2 regions of the Pseudoxanthobacter sp. M-2 genome follow, and region 1 is predicted to be linked to the other one. Evidence: predicted binding sites of a transcription regulator. Region 1 holds the regulator's gene; the other holds the start of a gene.
What was found. Region 1 encodes LexA, which represses DNA repair genes until DNA is damaged. Its sites were predicted from a motif close to TGTTCNNNNTGTGTTCNG; they were not measured.
Positions count from the first base shown of each region.

Region 2: a site for LexA is predicted at 3,610-3,627, ahead of RUR49_RS20325 (single-stranded DNA-binding protein). Genes of this name have one in related genera too.

Region 1 covers NZ_JAWDIR010000011.1:840,801-850,117, reverse strand. Annotated here, with positions in the region: gene RUR49_RS08955 (LysR substrate-binding domain-containing protein) at 1-125, shown strand, start outside; tRNA gene RUR49_RS08950 (tRNA-Leu) at 222-308, shown strand; gene RUR49_RS08945 (pyridoxamine 5'-phosphate oxidase family protein) at 310-885, opposite strand; gene lexA (transcriptional repressor LexA) at 1,112-1,828, shown strand; gene RUR49_RS08935 (ComEC/Rec2 family competence protein) at 1,822-4,092, opposite strand; gene gltX (glutamate--tRNA ligase) at 4,438-5,859, shown strand; gene gltA (citrate synthase) at 6,038-7,330, shown strand; gene lpxB (lipid-A-disaccharide synthase) at 7,344-8,549, opposite strand; gene RUR49_RS08915 (LpxI family protein) at 8,536-9,317, opposite strand, start outside.
Region 2 covers NZ_JAWDIR010000044.1:108,930-118,246, reverse strand. Annotated here, with positions in the region: gene RUR49_RS20340 (MarC family protein) at 135-770, shown strand; gene RUR49_RS20335 (hypothetical protein) at 881-2,314, shown strand; gene RUR49_RS20330 (DUF2306 domain-containing protein) at 2,356-2,754, opposite strand; gene RUR49_RS20325 (single-stranded DNA-binding protein) at 2,821-3,348, opposite strand; gene RUR49_RS20320 (SAM-dependent methyltransferase) at 3,760-4,353, shown strand; gene RUR49_RS20315 (aldo/keto reductase) at 4,394-5,251, shown strand; gene RUR49_RS20310 (UxaA family hydrolase) at 5,253-6,797, shown strand; gene RUR49_RS20305 (MFS transporter) at 6,846-8,474, shown strand; gene RUR49_RS20300 (LLM class flavin-dependent oxidoreductase) at 8,565-9,317, shown strand, end outside.

The sequences.
Region 1 (9,317 bases):
GCATGCCCGACGTGCCCGCGACGGAACTCGCCCTGATGGTGCGCAAGGACGCCGGTTCGGCCGCCACCGACCTCGCCGCGGCGCTCGTCCGCTTCTGTGCCGAGACGGTGCCGAAGGCAGCCTGAGCGGCAGCGGCTGAGGTTCACGGTTGTCGGCGGCCGCACCCAGCCCCTAATGTGCGCGCTGCCCGGGCGCACCTTGCCAAGGTGCCCTCCCCGGCTGCGGACGTGGCGAAACCGGTAGACGCAAGGGACTTAAAATCCCTCGGGGCTTGCTCCGTGCGGGTTCGACCCCCGCCGTCCGCACCACTCACTCGGCCGGAACCGCCACCTCGTCCGAGGGCCAGCCGGTGGGCAAGCCATCGATGCTGACGGTGTTTTCGGCGCGGCGGTAGGCCTCGAGGCCCTCCTCGCCCTTCGCCTCGGCCCAGCGGGTCAATGACGGACGCTCGTCGACATAGTCGAACAGCGGCACGCCGAAGCCGCACGAGGTTTGGACGAGATCGACGGACAGCACGACGATCTGGCGCGCGCCCACCGGCTCGCGGCCGTCGAACGCGCCGGCAAGGAGGTCATCATAACCCGCCGTGCCGCGGCGCAGGACCTCGCCGGCACCGTAGAGGCGCATGATCAGCGGCGGCCCCTCGAAGGCGCACAGCATGATCGTCAGGCGGCCGTCGGCGAGCATGTGGGCCGACGTCTCGTTGCCGCTGCCGGTGCAGTCGAGATAGGCGACCCGGTTCGGTCCGAGCACACGCAGCGACGCCGCGTCCTTCGGCGACAGGTTGATGCGGCTTCCCCGCGCCGCCGAGGCGGTGAAGAAGATGCGCTGCCGCTCGATGAAGTCGCGGTGCTGCTTGCCGATTTCGGCGAACTGCTTGGCCATGGCGTGTTCTCCTGCCGCCGACGCTCGGGGCCGCGGACGGGCAGGCTAGTCCCGGCAGCGCGCCGCCCGCAACCACGGACGGTGCTTCGGCAACAGCGGCATGGGCTTGGCGCTGCGGCAACCGAATATTCACCCTTGAGGAACACAACTAGAACGGATAGCTTGTGTTCGTGATTTGTACGCGATTCGAGGTCGCGGTACCGACGAGGGGGCGCGGGAGACGACGATGCTCACACGCAAGCAGTACGAGCTGCTGATGTTCATCCACGAGCGCCTCAAGGAGAGCGGCGTGCCGCCCTCGTTCGAGGAGATGAAGGACGCGCTCGACCTGCGTTCGAAGTCGGGCATCCACCGGCTGATCACGGCTCTGGAAGAGCGTGGCTTCCTGCGCCGGCTGCCGAACCGGGCGCGGGCGCTCGAGGTGATCCGGCTGCCCGAATCGGTCGCCAGTGGACCGGCTTCGACACGGGCCCGTGGCTTCACCCCGAGCGTCATCGACGGCGACGGGCCGCGCATCCGCCCGGCCGAGCCACGCCCGGCGGCAGCGGGCGAGACGGCGGGCGGCGTCAGCATCCCGGTGATGGGCCGCATCGCCGCCGGTGTGCCGATCGAGGCCATTCAGACCCACACCCATTCGATCACCGTGCCGGTGGAACTCGCCGGCGCCGGCGAGCACTTCGCCCTCGAGGTGCGCGGCGATTCGATGGTCGAGGCCGGCATCTTCGATGGCGACACCGTGGTGATCCGGCGCACCGACGCGGCGACGACCGGCGACATCGTCGTGGCACTGGTCGACGACGAGGAGGCGACGCTGAAGCGGCTGCGCCGCAAGGGCGCCTCGATCGCGCTCGAGGCCGCCAACCCGGCCTACGAGACGCGCATCTTCGGGCCCGACCGCATCCGCATCCAGGGCCGGCTGGTGGCACTGCTGCGCCGCTACTGATCCTCGCCGCCGCCTCGCGCGGCGGCCGTCACCTCGCGGTGCCGCGGCGCCGAGGGGTTCTCTCCAACGGCATCGCCGGTCCGCGACCACGGTCGCCCGTTGGTGCCGGCCGTGACGGGGTCGCTGAGACCGCCGGGCACGGCGGCGTCGAGCATCACCGCGATGGCACCGGTCCGGGCGAGCGTCGAACGGTCGATATAGAGCTGGGGGCCAAGACAGCCGGCGGGCCGCGGCACCGGCGCCACCACGACGGTGGCGGACCGACAGTCCTCGACGAGGGCAACGCCCCTCGTCACGACGGCGACCGTGAGATCGCCGTCCCCGAGCGGCAGCACGCACCCGAGATCGTCGCAGCGGGTGGGTGGGGCGGTGGTGGCCTTGGCGTCTCGGGGGTCGGCATCGGCGGCGAGCCAGGCGCGGACGGTGTAGGCGGACCTGTCGGCGGCGACGACGGCGAGCCTGCCGTCCGGCCCCCGCGCCGCGACAGCGCGGCCATCGCCTGAAACCAGCAGATCCGGGCGGGCGCCGGTCGTCGCCAGGGCGAGACCCGCCAGCAGCGGCAGCACCGCAAGCCGCCGCCACGGCGCTAGCGAGATCGCCACCCACAGCAGCGCCGCCACCATGAGCAGGACGGCGACGAGCGGCACCCGGCCGATCATCGCGCTGTCGCCCGTCCAGGCGGTCGTCGTCTCGGCGACGGCGAACATCCAGCCGAGGCCGATTCCCATCGGCCAGAGGGCCAGTTGCTCCAGCCCGAACGGCAGCAGCACCAGCGCCAGCACGCCGAACGGCATCACCAGCACCGAGACCGCCGGCATCGCCGCGAGGTTGGCGAGCAGGCCGAGTGGCGCACCGCGGTGGAAGTGGTAGGCGGCGATCGGTGCGGTGGCGAGGCCGGCGATCAGCGACGTTGCGGCCAGGCCTGCCACCCCGAACAGAACTGCCCGCCCCAGCCACATCGCCGTGCCGCGCCGCGGCGACGTCGTCTCGCCGCGCTCCCGGCTGCCCCACCACTCGTAGGCGGCGACAAGCGCGATCACTGCGGCGAACGACATCTGGAACCCGGCCCCGAGCACGGCACTCGGCTCCAGTGCCATGACGACCAGCGCCGCCACAGCAACGGTGCGCAAGGAGATTGCCGGCCGGTCGACGAGGACCGCGATGAGGGCCACGGCCATCGTCACGTAGGCGCGCTGCGTCGCGACCTCCGCCCCGGAGATGACGAGGTAGAAGGTCGCCGCGATGAGGGCCACCACCGCCGCCCAGGCCTTGATCGGCCGCGTCAGGGCGAGCGCCGGGATTGCCGCGAGCAGGGCCCGCACCACCCAGAAGACGGTGCCGGCAACGAGCACCATGTGGAGTCCCGAGATCGACAGCACGTGGGCGAGGCCGGACACTCGCATCGCTTCCTCGATGCTCTCCGGGATTCCGCCGCGGTCGCCGACCAGAAGCGCCGCGGCGACCTCCCCGCGCGGCCCCGGCAGCGCCGCACGCAGGCGCTCGGCGATGGTGTGGCGGACCTCCGCCACGGCGCGCGCGGGCGCGAGCGACCAGGGCACGGCACCGAGATCGATGATTTGCGGCCGCCCATAGGCAAAGCCGCTGGCGCCAATGCCGTCGAGGTAGGCTGAGCGGGCGGGGTTCCAGCCGCCCGGCATGTCGGGACCGCGCGGCGGCTCGAGGCGCGCGGTGAGCGACACGCCGTCGCCCGGCAGCAGGCTCGCTGCTCCGGCGGCGGTGACGGTGATGCGCCGCGGCAGGCGGGCGGCCGGCACCCGCTCGATCGTGACCGGTCGGATCGTCAGGCGCGCCCGGCCGCCGGTGCGGCGCTCGACGCGCTCGACGAAGCCGTTGACTTCGGCCGTGCGGGCGCGGTCGAGCGTCGGGGCGGCGACCAGCGTGACTTCGAGCTTTGCCGCGGTCGCACCGGCGCAGAGGGCGGCGGCGAGCGCCAGCGCGGGGAACGCCAACGTCCGTTCGCGCGTCCGCCAGGCCGCGAGCAGGCACGCGAGGGCCAGTCCCGCGAGGGCCCACAGCGCCGGTTCCCGCGGCAGCGCGAAATAGGCGGCGACACCCGCGGCGACCATGACCGGCACCCAGAGGAAGCCCCGGCCGGCGGCCCGGTCGTGGGCAGCGAAGCCGGCGAGCGCCTCGCCGGTCGCGCGCAGGCGTGCCGCGAGCGGCGGCGGTGGCGCGCCGAAGCCGGCAGCAGCGCGGTGGCGCGTGCCGGCCGGCGGCTCTCTCGCACGGGTCTCCGGCCACATGGCCGCGCCCTCCCCCGAGGGGCCAGCGAGCAACCGGGGGGCTCGCCCGCGCAGTTCGATTGCGGGGTGGTCCTTTCTGGTACCCCGCGCAACGATCCCGCCGCGCCGGCTGCGCACCCCGTCTCGTCGATCGACGATCCGGAGGCTCCTTTCGCAGACTTGGGATCGGCCCGCCCGCATGGTACACGAGCGCCCGAACGGTACCAGCCGGCCACACCGAAAGGTGGACACCGGCGTGCCGCCGCAATCATCGCGTCGGATCGTCACCCGAGCCAGAACCGGCCTGCGGCTCCCCGCCTGGCGACGGTGGCGATCGTGATGCCGCTCCGGTCTCGAGAGGTCCGAATGTCCGAGCCCGTCGTCACCCGCTTCGCCCCTTCGCCCACCGGCTTCCTGCACATCGGCGGGGCGCGCACGGCGCTGTTCAACTGGCTCTATGCCCGCCACACCGGCGGCACGATGCTGCTGCGCATCGAGGACACCGACCGTGAGCGCTCGACCGACTCTGCCATCACGGCGATCCTCGAGGGGCTCACCTGGCTCGGCATCGACTGGACCGGCGAGCCGGTGTTCCAGTTCGCCCGCGCCGCCCGCCACCGCGAGATCGCCGAAGGGCTCGTCGCCGCCGGCAGCGCCTACCGTTGCTATGCGTCGCCGGCGGAGCTGACGGAGATGCGCGAGCTCGCCCGTGCCGAGGGCCGGCCGCCGCGCTACGACGGCCGCTGGCGCGATCGCGACCCGTCCGAGGCGCCGGCAGCCGTCAAGCCGGTGATCCGCATCAAGTCGCCGCTCGCCGGCGACACGCCCGTCGACGACCAGGTGCAGGGCCGCGTCGTGTTCCCCAACAAGGATCTCGACGATTTCGTCATCCTGCGCTCGGACGGCACGCCCACCTACATGCTGTCGGTGGTGGTGGACGACCACGACATGGGCGTCACCCACATCATCCGCGGCGACGACCATCTGACGAACGGTGCCCGCCAGACGATCCTCTATCAGGCGCTGGGCTGGCGCGTTCCGGTGATGGCGCACATTCCGCTGATCCATGGGCCGGACGGGACCAAGCTGTCGAAGCGCCATGGCGCCCTTGGCGTCGAGGCCTACCGGGCGATGGGCTATCTGCCGGCGGCGCTGCGCAACTATCTCGTCAAGCTCGGCTGGAGCCACGGCGACGCCGACGTGATGTCGACCGAGGACATGGTCGCCTGGTTCGACCTCGCCGCGGTCGGCCGGTCGCCGTCGCGCTTCGACTATGCCAAGCTCGAGAACCTCAACGGCATCTACCTCCGCGCCGCGGAGCCCGCGGAGGTTCTGGCCGCGCTGGTTTCAGCCCTCCCCTGGCTCGACGGCGCCGACGATCTGCGGGCGGCCTGGTCGCCGGCGCTGGAGGCGAAGCTGCTGGACGCCATGCCGGGCCTGAAGGAGCGCGCCAAGACCCTCGTCGAGCTCGTCGACAACGCCCGCTATCTCTGGGCCGTGCGCCCCCTCGCCCTCGACGCCAAGGCGAGCGACCTGCTCGACGCCGACACCCGCTCGATGCTGGCCGCCCTCGCGGAGCGGCTTGCTGCGGCGGAGGCCTGGGACGCCGGCTCGACGGAGGCGGTGGTGCGGGCCTTCGCGGACGAGAAGGGCCTGAAGCTCGGAAAGGTGGCGCAGCCGTTGCGTGCTGCGGTGACCGGCCGGACGACCTCGCCGGGCATCTTCGACGTGCTGGCGGTGGTAGGCCGGGAGGAGAGCCTGTCGCGGATCGCCGACCTCGCAGCGTAATACCGTCGGCGCTTGCGGCGGTGCGTCAAATGGGATACCCCACCCTCCTCAGGGTCCCAAGCTAACGCGCACCTCCCACCGAGCCTCAAAAGAACACAATAATCTTGGCGCCCCACGGCACGCTCGGACGCTCGCAGCCACGGACCTTCATCGACACGGCTCTGAAGGGGCGAGCGACATGAGCGAAAAGACCGCGAAGCTCAGCATCGGCAACAAGAACTTCGACCTGACGGTGCGACCGGGCTCCATCGGGCCGGACGTCGTCGACATTTCCAAGTTCTACGCCGAAACCGGGATGTTCACCTACGACCCGGGCTTCACGTCGACCGCTTCCTGCGAATCCGAGATCACCTACATCGACGGCGACAAGGGCATCCTGCTCTATCGCGGCTATCCGATCGAGCAGCTCGCCGAGCACGGCGACTTCCTCGAGACCTGCTACCTGCTGCTCTATGGCGAGCTGCCGACGGCGGCGCAAAAGGCCGACTTCGTCAATCGTGTGACCTATCACACGATGATCCACGAGCAGATGACGCGGTTCTTCTCCGGCTTCCGCCGCGACGCGCACCCGATGGCGGTGATGGTCGGCGTCGTCGGCGCGCTGTCGGCATTCTATCACGACTCCACCGACATCGCCGATCCGCAGCAGCGGATGATCGCCTCGCTGCGCATGATCGCCAAGATGCCGACGATCGCTGCCGCAGCCTACAAGTACTCGGTCGGCCAGCCGTTCATCTACCCGCGCAACGAGCTCGACTTCTCGTCGAACTTCCTCAACATGTGCTTCGCAGTTCCGTGCGAGGAGTACAAGATCAACCCGGTGATGGCGCGCGCCATGGACCGGATCTTCATCCTGCACGCGGATCACGAGCAGAACGCTTCGACCTCGACGGTGCGTCTGGCGGGCTCCTCCGGCGCCAATCCGTTCGCCTGCATCGCGGCCGGCATCGCCTGCCTGTGGGGCCCCGCTCACGGCGGCGCCAACGAGGCGGCGCTGAACATGCTGCAGGAGATCGGCACGCCTGATCGCATCCCTGAGTTTATCGCCCGCGCCAAGGACAAGAACGACCCGTTCCGCCTGATGGGCTTCGGTCACCGCGTCTACAAGAACTACGACCCGCGCGCCCGCATCATGCAGAAGACCTGTCATGAAGTGCTGGCCGAGCTCGGCCACCGTGACGACCCGCTGCTGCAGGTGGCCGTCGAGCTCGAGCGCTATGCGCTGAACGACGAGTACTTCATCGAGAAGAAGCTCTACCCGAACATCGATTTCTATTCGGGCATCACGCTCCGGGCGCTCGGCTTCCCGACGACGATGTTCACCGTGCTGTTCGCACTGGCGCGCACCGTCGGCTGGATCGCGCAGTGGAAGGAGATGGTCGAGGACCCGTCGCAGAAGATCGGCCGTCCGCGCCAGCTCTACACCGGCGCCGTGCAGCGGGACTATGTCCCGATCATGCAGCGCCGCTGATCAGAGCCGCAGATCAGGCTTGCCGGGGCTTCGCCCCGGCAACCTCGAGGACAGCCTCCGCCGCGCTGACGCTCGGCGGACGGCCGTCCGGGAGCCGCATGGCTTCATCGAGGCGCGAGAACGCCGCGAGTTGCGATGCCCGCTCCGGGCTGTTGGCCAGCAGCGGCGCGAGTGCGGCCGCGAGCTTGGCCGACGCGGCATCGTCGTCGAGGTACTCCGGCACCGCGTTCTCGCCGATGATGATGTTCGGCAGCACCATCGAGCTGACGCGGGCGATCCGTACGACGCGGTTGAGCCGCTTCAGCGACCGGTAGATGGCGTCGAGCCGGTAGGCGACGACCATCGGCACACCCGCGAGCGCGAGTTCCAGGCTGACGGTTCCCGATGCAGCGAGTGCGGCGTGCGCCCGCCGGAAGGCGGCGTGCTTCTCCCCCTCGGTGACGACGATCGCCGGCGCCACCGGCCACGAACGTGTCCGCTGGCGGATCTCGTCGGCGAGATGCGGCACGGCGGGCAGCACGACCTCGCACGGTCCCACGTGCTCCACCACGGCGGCGACGGCGGCGCCGAAGTCGTCGATTAGGCGACGAACCTCGCTGCGCCGGCTGCCCGGCAGCACGAGCAGCAGCGGCGGCCCCTCCCCCAGCGGTCGCCGCTCTCCCGCACCCGGCCGCAGCACGCCGATGCGTTCCAGGAGCGGGTGACCGACATAGACGCACGGCGGGCCGCCCAGGTGGGCGTGGACCTCCGGTTCGAACGGCAGGATCGCCAGCAGTCGATCGACGAAGGCCGCCATCTTGCGCGCACGCCCCTGCCGCCAGGCCCAGACGGACGGGCTGACATAGCCGACGATCGGGATTGCGGGCGCGAGCTTGCGGATGCGGCGCCCGACACGATGGGTGAAGTCCGGGCTGTCGATCAGCACCACCACGTCAGGCCGCGCGACGACGGCGGCCTCGACCGTCTGGCGGATGCGCTCGATGAGCGTCGGCAGCCGTCCGATGACCTCCGTCATCCCCATGACGGCGATGTCCTGGAGCGGAAAGAGCGAAACCTGGCCGGCCGCCGCGAGCCGCTCGCCGCCGACGCCCGACAGAACGACCGGGCGGTCCGTGATCGCCCGCAGCGACGCTACGAGGGCGGCCCCGAGCTGGTCGCCGGATTCCTCGCCGGCCACGATGAAGACATTCAGCGGAGTGGTGGCGTCAGGCGCGGTCATGATGACCGCCGGTCTCGACCCCGACGACGAAGATGCCGGCCGCATCCGCTGCCGCGCGGGTTTCCTGCCGGCGGACCACGAGGACCCGGCCGCTTTCGGCGGCGATGCCAGCGAGCCCCGCATCGGCGGCGCGGCGGACCGTTTCCGGGCCGATCACGGGAAGATCGACGCGCCGATCCTGCTGGGGCTTCGACGCCTTGACCAGGACGCCGTGCGCATCGCGCGCGATACGGCCGGCATTGCGGACCGACCGGTAGCGATCGATCAGCGCGTCTGTGCCCTCCGCTCCCTCGATGGCGACGATGCGCCCGCCGGCGACGATGGCCGCCTGTCCGACGTCGAAGGGGCCGAGCGCCGCCAGCAACGACAGTCCGCGCCCGATGTCGGCGCGGTGGGCACTATCCGGTGACCGGCGTCCGATCGGACCCAGCGCGAGCACGAGCGCGGGCGCCACGTCGAGGACCGAGAGGACGCGCAGCCCTTCGCTTTCGAGGAGACCAATGACGCGCCGCAAAAGCCCGTCATCCCCGCCGGAGAGGGCGGCGAGAATCTTGGGCAGGCGGCGAACGGTGCCGAAGTCCGAGGCGACGGAGCGAAAGTCCGGCCTGCGGACGACGCCCCCGACGAGGAGGAGGTCCCGACAATGCTCAGCTGCGAGGAGATCGAGGAGGCGCCCGACCTGGCCCCACTCGACCCACTGGGCGCCCAGAGCCTCGATGGCCTCATCGGCCTCGCCTCGGATGCCCACCATGACGACCCTGCGACCAG
Region 2 (9,317 bases), on a different contig from region 1:
CTTAGTTCGGGCGCGGCGATCTCGCGCCGGCTGATGGTGGCCCCGATGTGGCGCGGCTACCCTCTCGGGCGCCCCTCGACGGCCCGCATTACCCGCCCTATCGTCGCGAAGCTTCGGCGGAGCGGCGGCTGGCGATGGACACGGAATACCTCATCAGCGCCTTCACGACGCTCTTCGTCATCATCGACCCGCCGGGACTCGCGCCGATCTTCATCGCCGTCACCGCCGGCCTGCAGCCCGAAGAGCGGCGGCTGGTGGCGATCCGCAGCTGTGTGGTCGCGACGCTGATCCTGCTCGCCTTCGCGCTCGCCGGCTCGCACCTGCTCGCCTTCCTCGGCATCTCGCTGTCGGCCTTCCGCGTCGCAGGCGGCCTGCTGATGTTCTGGATCGCCTTCGAGATGGTGTTCGAGCGCCGCCAGGACCGCAAGGCGGCCTCGGCCGAGCGCGCGCTCCACGTCGACGAGATCCACGGCATGGCTGTGTTTCCGCTGGCGATCCCGCTGATCTCGGGGCCGGGGGCCATCTCCGCCACGGTCGTCATCGGCTCGCAGGCACCGTCGGTCGGCCACTTCGCGATCCTGATCGGGATCGTGCTCGCCATCATGGCGATGACGCTCGCGGTGTTTCTCGCCGCCGGCCCGATCGACAAGCGCCTCGGCGCCACCGGGCGTGCCGTCATCACCCGGCTGTTCGGCCTCGTCCTGGCGGCCTTGTCGGTGCAGATCGTGGCGGACGGAACCAAGACGCTGATGGCAGCGCCGGTGATGTGAGGGGCCGCCACCATCCCCGTGATGCGCGTCACTGCGGCGGCCAGGGGGCGGGGCGAAACTGACGGCATGACTGAAAGCGCCGCCAGATGGCGGCCGGGGGACCCAAGGCGATGGCGACGATCCTTTTCCAGACGGATGATGGCCTCGATCCGCGAGGCGTCCTGATCGAGACGCTGGCGAACGGCGTCGTCGAGAGCTTCGCGGCCGACGAGATCGTCTTCTTCGACGAGGCGACGGGCGTGCGCATCACGCTCGGCGGTTCGGGCTTCTCGCGCGACGAGGACGGCACCTTCACCGGAGGGGTCGTCGAGACGATCACCTGGGCAGCGGGCGACGACGTGCTGGCGACGGGCGAGTTCTTCTCGCTCGGCGCGGCGGCGCTCTGGGCGGCGGCGCAGGACGCGGCCGACGGCGACGACGGCCCCATCAATGCGCTCCTCGACACCAACACCTACGGCATCCAGGGCGGCGGCGGCGACGACCGGATCGTGGGCGGGCGGGGCAACGACTTCCTCGTCGGCGGTGCGGGAGACGACGACATCGCCGGGCGCGGCGGTTTCGACGTCCTCGACTACACCGGCGACGGCGGGGCCGGCGGGGTAGTGGTGGACCTCGCCGCGGGCGAAGCGACGGACACCCACGGCGACACCGACGCGATCAGCGGGATCGAGGCCGTCCGCGGCTCCTTCGTCGCCGACCGCATCCTCGGCTCCGACCGCAAGGAAACCTTCACGGGCTTCGGCGGCAACGACCTCTTCGACGGTCGCGGCGGCTTCGACACGGTCGACTATTCCGAAGAGGACGGCGGGGCGGGCGTCACCGTCGATCTGCTCTCGCGCCGTGCCACCGACAGCTTCGGTGATACCGACCGGCTGAAGTCGATCGAGGCGGTGCGCGGCACGGGCCTCGCCGACGAACTCCTCGGGCGCGACGTCGACGACGTCTTCGAAGGTCTCGCCGGCGACGACGTCATCGACGGGCGCGGCGGCGTCGATCTCGTCCGCTACGACCGCGAGGGCGGCGCGATCCAGGGCATCGACGTCGATCTCACCGCCGGCACGGCAACGGACGGCTTCGGCGACACCGACAGCCTCGCCGGCATCGAGAACGTCCGCGGCGGCGCGCTTGCCGATCGCATCCGCGGCGACGTCGAGGCGAACCGGCTGGAGGGCGGCGGCGGCAACGACCGCCTGACGGGCCTCGACGGCGCCGACAGCCTGTTCGGCGATGCCGGTCTCGATGTCCTCAACGGCGGCAAGGGCGGCGATCTCCTCGACGGCGGCGAGCGCGCCGATTCGCTCACCGGCGGCAAGGGTGCCGACACCTTCCGCTTCCTCGACGATTTCGGCCGCGACCGCATCCTCGACTTCACCGCGGCCGACGTCGTCGATCTGCGCGGCCTCTCGGGCGCCGACGAGTTCGGCGACATCCGCCAGCGCACCGACGCGGACGGCAATGCCGTCGCCGACCTGCGCGGCGGCGACACCATCACCTTCGTCGGACTGACGTGGGACGACCTGTCGGCGGAGGACTTCCTGTTCTGACGCTGAGGCTTTGCCCGGCCGATGGCCGGGCAAAGCCGCGTTCAGCTGCCGAACACCACCGCGTGCATGACGCGGCCGGGCAGCAGCGTGAAGGCGCCGGCGAGAACGAGGGCGAAGAAGAACAGCTGGATCATCGCGCGCCGGTGACGGGCGACCTGGTGGCGCCGCGCGGCGAAGACCGCCGCCGGCACGCTGACGATCACAAGAAGCGACAACAAGTGAATGGGGCTCCACGGGCCCCAGACGCGCAACTCGTGGATCCACAGCGACGAGACGGCGACGACGAGCATCAGCCCCGCCCAGATCCAGCCGGCGAAGCGGTGCGCACGGGTGCCCTTCAGGGCGACCAGTTGGCCTATGCCGAGCAGGAGGGCGGCGATCGCCGCGAAGGCGTGCAGCTGGATGACCGGCGCGGTGGCGAAGAGCGGCGCGAAACTCACCCCACCCTCCGCCGACAGCTCAGAACGGGATTGGCGCAGACCGGACGGGCTCGGAGCCGCTCGTGGTCAGAACGGGATGTCGTCGTCGAGCTCGCCGGCGAACGACGTCTCACGCCCGCGGCCACCGGCGGGTCCGCCACGATCACCGAGGTCGGCGCCGCCACCGCCGCCGCGCTCCATCGGCGAGCCGCGCCCGAAGTCGCTGCCGCCACCGCTGCGCTCCATCTGGCCGCCGCCCTCGCCGCGTCCGTCGAGCATGGTCAGATTCGAGTTGAAGCCCTGCAGCACGACTTCCGTCGAGTAGCGGTCATTGCCTTCCTTGTCCTGCCACTTGCGCGTCTGCAGGGCACCCTCGAGATAGACCTTCGAGCCCTTGCGCAGATACTGCTCGGCGATCTTGCAGAGGCCTTCGTTGAAGACGACGACAGTGTGCCATTCCGTCTTCTCGCGGCGCTCGCCGGAATTCTTGTCGCGCCAGCTCTCGGAGGTGGCGATGCGCAGGTTGGCGATCGGGCGACCGTCCTGGGTTCGACGGATCTCAGGGTCGGCCCCGAGGTTGCCGATCAGGATCACCTTGTTGACGCTGCCGGCCATGTCCCGTCTCCTCTCAAGCCTTCATATCCCGATGCCGTCGGTCCGATGCTGCAGGCCAGACGCCACCGCCCCGTCGAGCAGTCGCGCCCCGCGCCGCTCTCCGCGCGTCTGGCGCGAGGACGCGCCGCGCCGCCGGCCCGGGGATGGGAGCGGCACCGTAGGCGCGCCGTCGCACTGGAGTCCACCGCTCCCGCCCGGCGACCGCGAGTTGTCCCCCGCCGATACGCCTGCAGCAGCAGCAGCAGACGCCTCACGCATCAATGTTCGCTTTTTGTTCTATCATGTCGATCCCCCCGTGACAAGGGGCTCGTGACCGCCCTCATCCGGCCTCTTGCGCGCGGCAGGAGTCGGGAGTCGTATGCATCCCGCCCCGTCGCCCTCCGGGCCGGACCGACTCCCGTGGAAGCCAGCATGCACGACCGCCGCACCACCCTCCGCGGCCCCGACTACTTCGAGACGCGTTACTCAGCCCACCCGGACCCGTGGCGGGTCGCGAGCAGCGAGTACGAGGCGGGCAAGTACGCCGCGAGCCTCGCCGCGCTGCCGGCCGCCCGCTATGCATCCGCGCTCGACGTCGGTTGCGCGATCGGCGTGTTCACACGGGCGCTGGCCGGGCGGTGCGACCGCGTCCTCGGGCTCGATGTCAGCCCGACGGCGGTCGAGGCGGCGGTGGCACGCTGCCGCGACCTTCCCCACGTCGCCATTGCAGCGATGCAGGTGCCGCAGCAGTGGCCCGACGGCCGCTTCGCCCTGATCGTGCTGTCAGAGATCCTCTACTACCTCTCCGACGACGACCTCGCGGCCCTGGCGCGGCGGGTGGAGACCTCGCTCGCACCCGGCGGCACGCTGCTGCTCGTCCACTGGACGGGGGCCGACGCCGGCCGCAGCGCCGGCGACGTCGCGGTGGCGGTGTTCGAGGCGGGGCTCGGCACTGCCGTGCGGGAGGTTCACCGCACGCGCACCGCGGACTATCGTCTCGACGTGCTGGAGCGAACCGCGTCCTGACGCGACCGACAACAACAACCACGCCGGGAGGCGACCACCGATGACGACCACCGCCCTACGCACCGCAGACGTTCCGATCGCCGTCGCCGCCACCGGTGCCCGCATTCCCGTGATCGGCTACGGCACCGGCGGCGGCGGGCGCGTCACGGCCGAGACGGTCGCCGCCGCGCTCGCCTGCGGCTATCGCCACATCGACACGGCGCGGAAGTACGGCACGGAGCCGCAAGTCGGCGCCGGCCTGAAGGCGGGCGGCGTGCCGCGCGACGAAATCTTCCTGACCACCAAGGTCTCCCACGAGAACCTCGCGCCCGCCGACTTCGAGCGATCGACGATGGAGAGCCTCGAGACGCTGGGCACCGACTATGTCGACCTGCTGATGGTGCACTGGCCGCTGCCGACGATGGACCTCCAGGCGACGATGGGGGCGCTCGCCGAGATGAAGCGGCGCGGCTTTGCCCGCTACATCGGCGTCGCCAACTTCAACGCCACGCTGCTGGAGGAGGCGGTGCGGTTCTGCCCGGAGCCGCTGTCGGCGCTGCAGGTGGAGTTCCATCCCTTCCTCGACCAGTCGCGCATGCAGGCGCTCTGCCGGAAGCTCGGCCTCGTCTTCGTCTCCTACTGCCCACTCGCTCGCGGACGGGTGCTCGACGCGCCGGTCCTCGCCGAAATCGCCGCGGCACACGGGCGGACGCCGTCGCAGGTGGCGCTGCGCTACATCATCCAGCACGAGGGCGTCGCGGCCATTCCCGGCTCCGGCAACCCGGAGCGGATCGCCGAGAACCTCGCCGCCGCGACGTTCACCCTGAGCGAGGACGAGATGGCCCGCATCGCTGCCCTTGCGCGGCCCGACGGCCGCCTCGTCAGCCCGGCTGGCCGCGCTCCGGACTGGGCGGCCTGAGATGGACACCCCCACCTCCGCCACCCTCCCCGCCGGCCCGCGCACCCTGCGCCTCGCCGAGACCGACAACGTCGTCGTCGCCGTCGACGCCATCGCCGCCGGTGCGGTGGCGGCGGGCATCACGGCACGCGCCCGCGTCATGCGGGGCCACAAGATGGCCGTCGCCCCGATCGCCGCCGGCGAGCCGGTGCGCAAGTACGGCCAGGTGATCGGCTTCGCCACCGAGGCGATCGCGCCGGGCGACCACGTCCACACCCACAACTGTGCCTTCGCCGCCTTCGCCCGCGACTACGCCTATGCGAGCGAGGCGAAGGATGAGCACGTGCTGCCGGTCGCCGAGCAGGCGACCTTCGAGGGCTTCCGCCGCGCGAGCGGCAAGGTCGGCACGCGCAACTACATCGGCGTGCTCACCTCGGTGAACTGCTCGGCCACCGTCGCCCGCTTCATCGCGGCGGAGGTGGAGCGGTCGGGCATGCTCGACGCCTACCCGCACATCGACGGCGTCATCCCGCTCGTTCACGGCACCGGCTGCGCCATGGATCTCAAGGGTGAGGGCTACGAGGTCCTGAAGCGCACCCAGTGGGGCTATGCGGCGAACCCCAACATGGGCGGCGTCGTCATGGTCGGGCTCGGCTGCGAGGCGTTCCAGATCGACCGCTTCATGGAAGCCTACGGGCTGAAGCACAGCGACACCTTCCGAACCTTCACCATCCAGGAGGTTGGCGGCACGAAGAAGACGGTCGCCGCCGGCGTCGCGGCGATCGCCGAGATGCTGCCGGTGGTGGACCGCGCCCGCCGCGAGACGGTGCCGGCGTCGGAACTGCTCGTTGCCCTGCAGTGCGGCGGCTCGGACGGCTATTCGGGCATCACCGCCAACCCGGCGCTCGGCGCCGCCGTCGACCGGCTTGTCCACCACGGCGGCACGGCGATCCTGTCGGAGACGCCGGAGATCTACGGCGCCGAGCACCTTCTCACCCGCCGCGCCGCGACGCGCGAGGTCGGCGAGAAGCTCGTCGAGATCATCCGCTGGTGGGAGGAGTACACGGCGCGCAATCGCGGCTCGATGGACAACAACCCTTCCCCCGGCAACAAGGCGGGCGGCCTCACCACCATCCTCGAGAAGTCGCTCGGCGCCGCGGCCAAGGGCGGCTCGACGACGCTCAACGCCGTCTACCACTATGCCGAGCAAGTGACCGCCAAGGGCTTCGTGTTCATGGACACGCCCGGCTACGACCCTGTCGCCGCGACCGGCCAGGTGGCGGGGGGCGCCAACCTCCTCTGCTTCACCACCGGCCGCGGTTCCGCCTATGGCTGCAAGCCGACGCCATCGATCAAGCTCGCCACCAACTCCGACATCTACCGTCGCATGATCGACGACATGGACATCGACTGCGGCGACATCCTCGACGGCGTGTCGATCGCGGCGAAGGGCGAGGAGATCTTCGCCGCGATGCTGCGGGTGGCGTCGGGCGAGCGGACGAAGTCGGAGGAGCTCGGCTACGGTGACGCCGAGTTCGTGCCGTGGCAGATCGGGGCGGTGATGTAGGAGGGGGAACGCCCGAGCACCCCTCCCCTCCCGACTGAAGGTCGAGCCGTGACGCCACCTCCCGACCCGGCCGCCGCAAAGCCCGTGCCCGGCAGCTTCGCGCCGCTGGCGCGGCCGGTGTTCGCGGTGCTGTGGGCGGCCACCGTGCTCGGCAACACCGGCTCGTTCATGCGCGACGTGGCGAGCGCGTGGCTCGTCACCGATCTCTCGGCATCTCCGACTGCCGTTGCGATGATCCAGGTGGCGGGCACGCTGCCGGTCTTCCTGCTCGCCATTCCGGCCGGCGTGCTCTCCGACATCCTCGACCGGCGCAAGTTCCTGATCCTCGTGCAGATGATGCTGGCGGCCGTCAGCCTGGCGCTGCTGCTCATCGCCCAGAGCGGGCTGATGACGGTCTCCGCCCTGGTGGCGCTGACCTTCGCCGGCGGCGTCGGGGCCGCGCTGATGGCGCCGACCTGGCAGTCGATCGTGCCGGAACTGGTGCCGCGGGCGGAGCTGAAGAACGCCGTCGCCCTCAATTCGCTCGGCATCAACATCGCCCGCGCCATCGGGCCGGCGGCCGGCGGCGCGCTGGTCGCCGCGTTCGGCGCCGCCGTCACCTACGGCATCGATGTCGCGAGCTATGTTGTCGTCATCGCAGCGCTCCTGTGGTGGAAGCGGCCGGCGGGCGCCGACGATGGGCTCTCCGAGCAGTTCTTCGGCGCCTTCCGGGCGGGGCTGCGCTATGCGCGGGCGAGCCGGCCGCTGCACGTCGTGCTGTTGCGGGCGGTGGTGTTCTTCGCCTTCGCCAGCGCCGTCTGGGCACTGCTGCCGCTGGTGGCGCGCACGCTGCTCGGTGGCGGCGCCGGTTTCTACGGGCTGCTCCTCGGCGCGGTCGGGGCAGGCGCCATCGCCGGGGCGCTGGCGCTGCCGCGGCTGCGGGCGCGCCTCGGCTCCGACGGGCTGATGCTGGCGGCGGCCGTCGTCACCGCGGCGGCGATGGCGGCGCTGGCGCTCGCACCCCCGCAGCCGGTCGCGGTCGGCGTGCTGTTCTGCCTCGGCATCGCCTGGATCGTCGCGCTGACGACGCTGAACGGCACCGCCCAGGCGATCCTGCCGAACTGGGTGCGCGGCCGCGCGCTCGCCGTCTACCTCACCGTCTTCAACGGCGCGATGGCCGGCGGCAGCCTAGCCTGGGGCCTCATTGCGCAGCAGGCCGGCATCGCCGGGGCGCTGGCGCTGTCGGCGGCGGGGCTGCTCGTCGCCGGCTTCCTCCTTCACCGCGTGCCGCTGCCGGTGGGAGAGGCCGACCTCGTCGCTTCCAACCACTGGCCCGAGCCGCTGACGGCGGCGCCGATCGAGGGCGACCGCGGGCCAGTGATGGTGCAGATCGAATATCGCATCCGCCCCGACGATCGTTCGGCCTTCCTCGCCGCTCTCGGCCGCCTCGCCGGAGAGCGCCGCCGCGACGGCGCCTACGCCTGGGGCGTCACCGAGGACGCCGCCGACGCCGAGCGGATCGTCGAGTGGTTCATGGTGGAATCCTGGGACGAGCACCTGCGCCAGCACCAGCGCGTCTCGGTGGCCGATGCGGACGTGCAGCGCGCGGCGACAGCATTCCACATCGGCGAGGAGCCGCCGCTCGTCCGCCACCTCATCACCGTCGACGCGCCGGGTCCCCGCTTCGACGCGGGTTGACGCCGGCAGCCGGAGCGCCCACCTGCGGCGGCGACGGCGCGCCCCCTCCTCCCCCTCGCCGCGCCCCTTTTCCCGTCCACGGAGTGACGCGTGAAGACCATCGGCTTTCTTTCGTTCGGCCACTGGAACCCGTCGCCCCGCTCCGGCACGCGCTCGGCCGCCGACGCGCTCCTGCAGTCGATCGACCTCGCCGTCGCGGCGGAGGAGCTCGGCGCCGACGGCGCCTATTTCCGCGTCCACCATTTCGCCCGCCAGCTCGCCTCGCCGTTTCCGCTCTTGGCCGCGGTCGGCGCCCGCACGCGGAAAATCGAGATCGGCACCGCCGTCATCGACATGCGCTACGAGAACCCGCTCTACATGGCCGAGGACGCCGGCGCCGCCGACCTCATCGCCGGCGGCCGCCTGCAGCTCGGCATCAGCCGCGGCTCGCCCGAGCAGGTGATCGACGGCTGGCGCTACTTCGGCTACCAGCCCGGCCCCGAGGAGAGCCCGGGCGACATGGCGCGGCGCCATGCCGAGGTGTTCCTCGGCGTGCTCGGCGGCGAGGGCTTCGCCACGCCCAATCCGCGGCCGATGTTCCCCAATCCGCCAGGGCCACTGCGCCTCGAGCCCCATTCGGCGGGCCTGCGCGAGCGCATCTGGTGGGGCGCCTCGTCGAACGCCACCGCCGTCTGGGCGGCCGAGCGCGGCATGAACCTGCAGAGCTCGACGCTCAAGGACGACGAGACCGGCGAGCCGCTGCACATCCAGCAGGCGAAGCAGATCCGCGCCTATCGCGAGGCCTGGGCGGCGGCCGGCCACACCCGCACGCCGCGCGTCTCGGTGAGCCGCAGCATCTTCGCT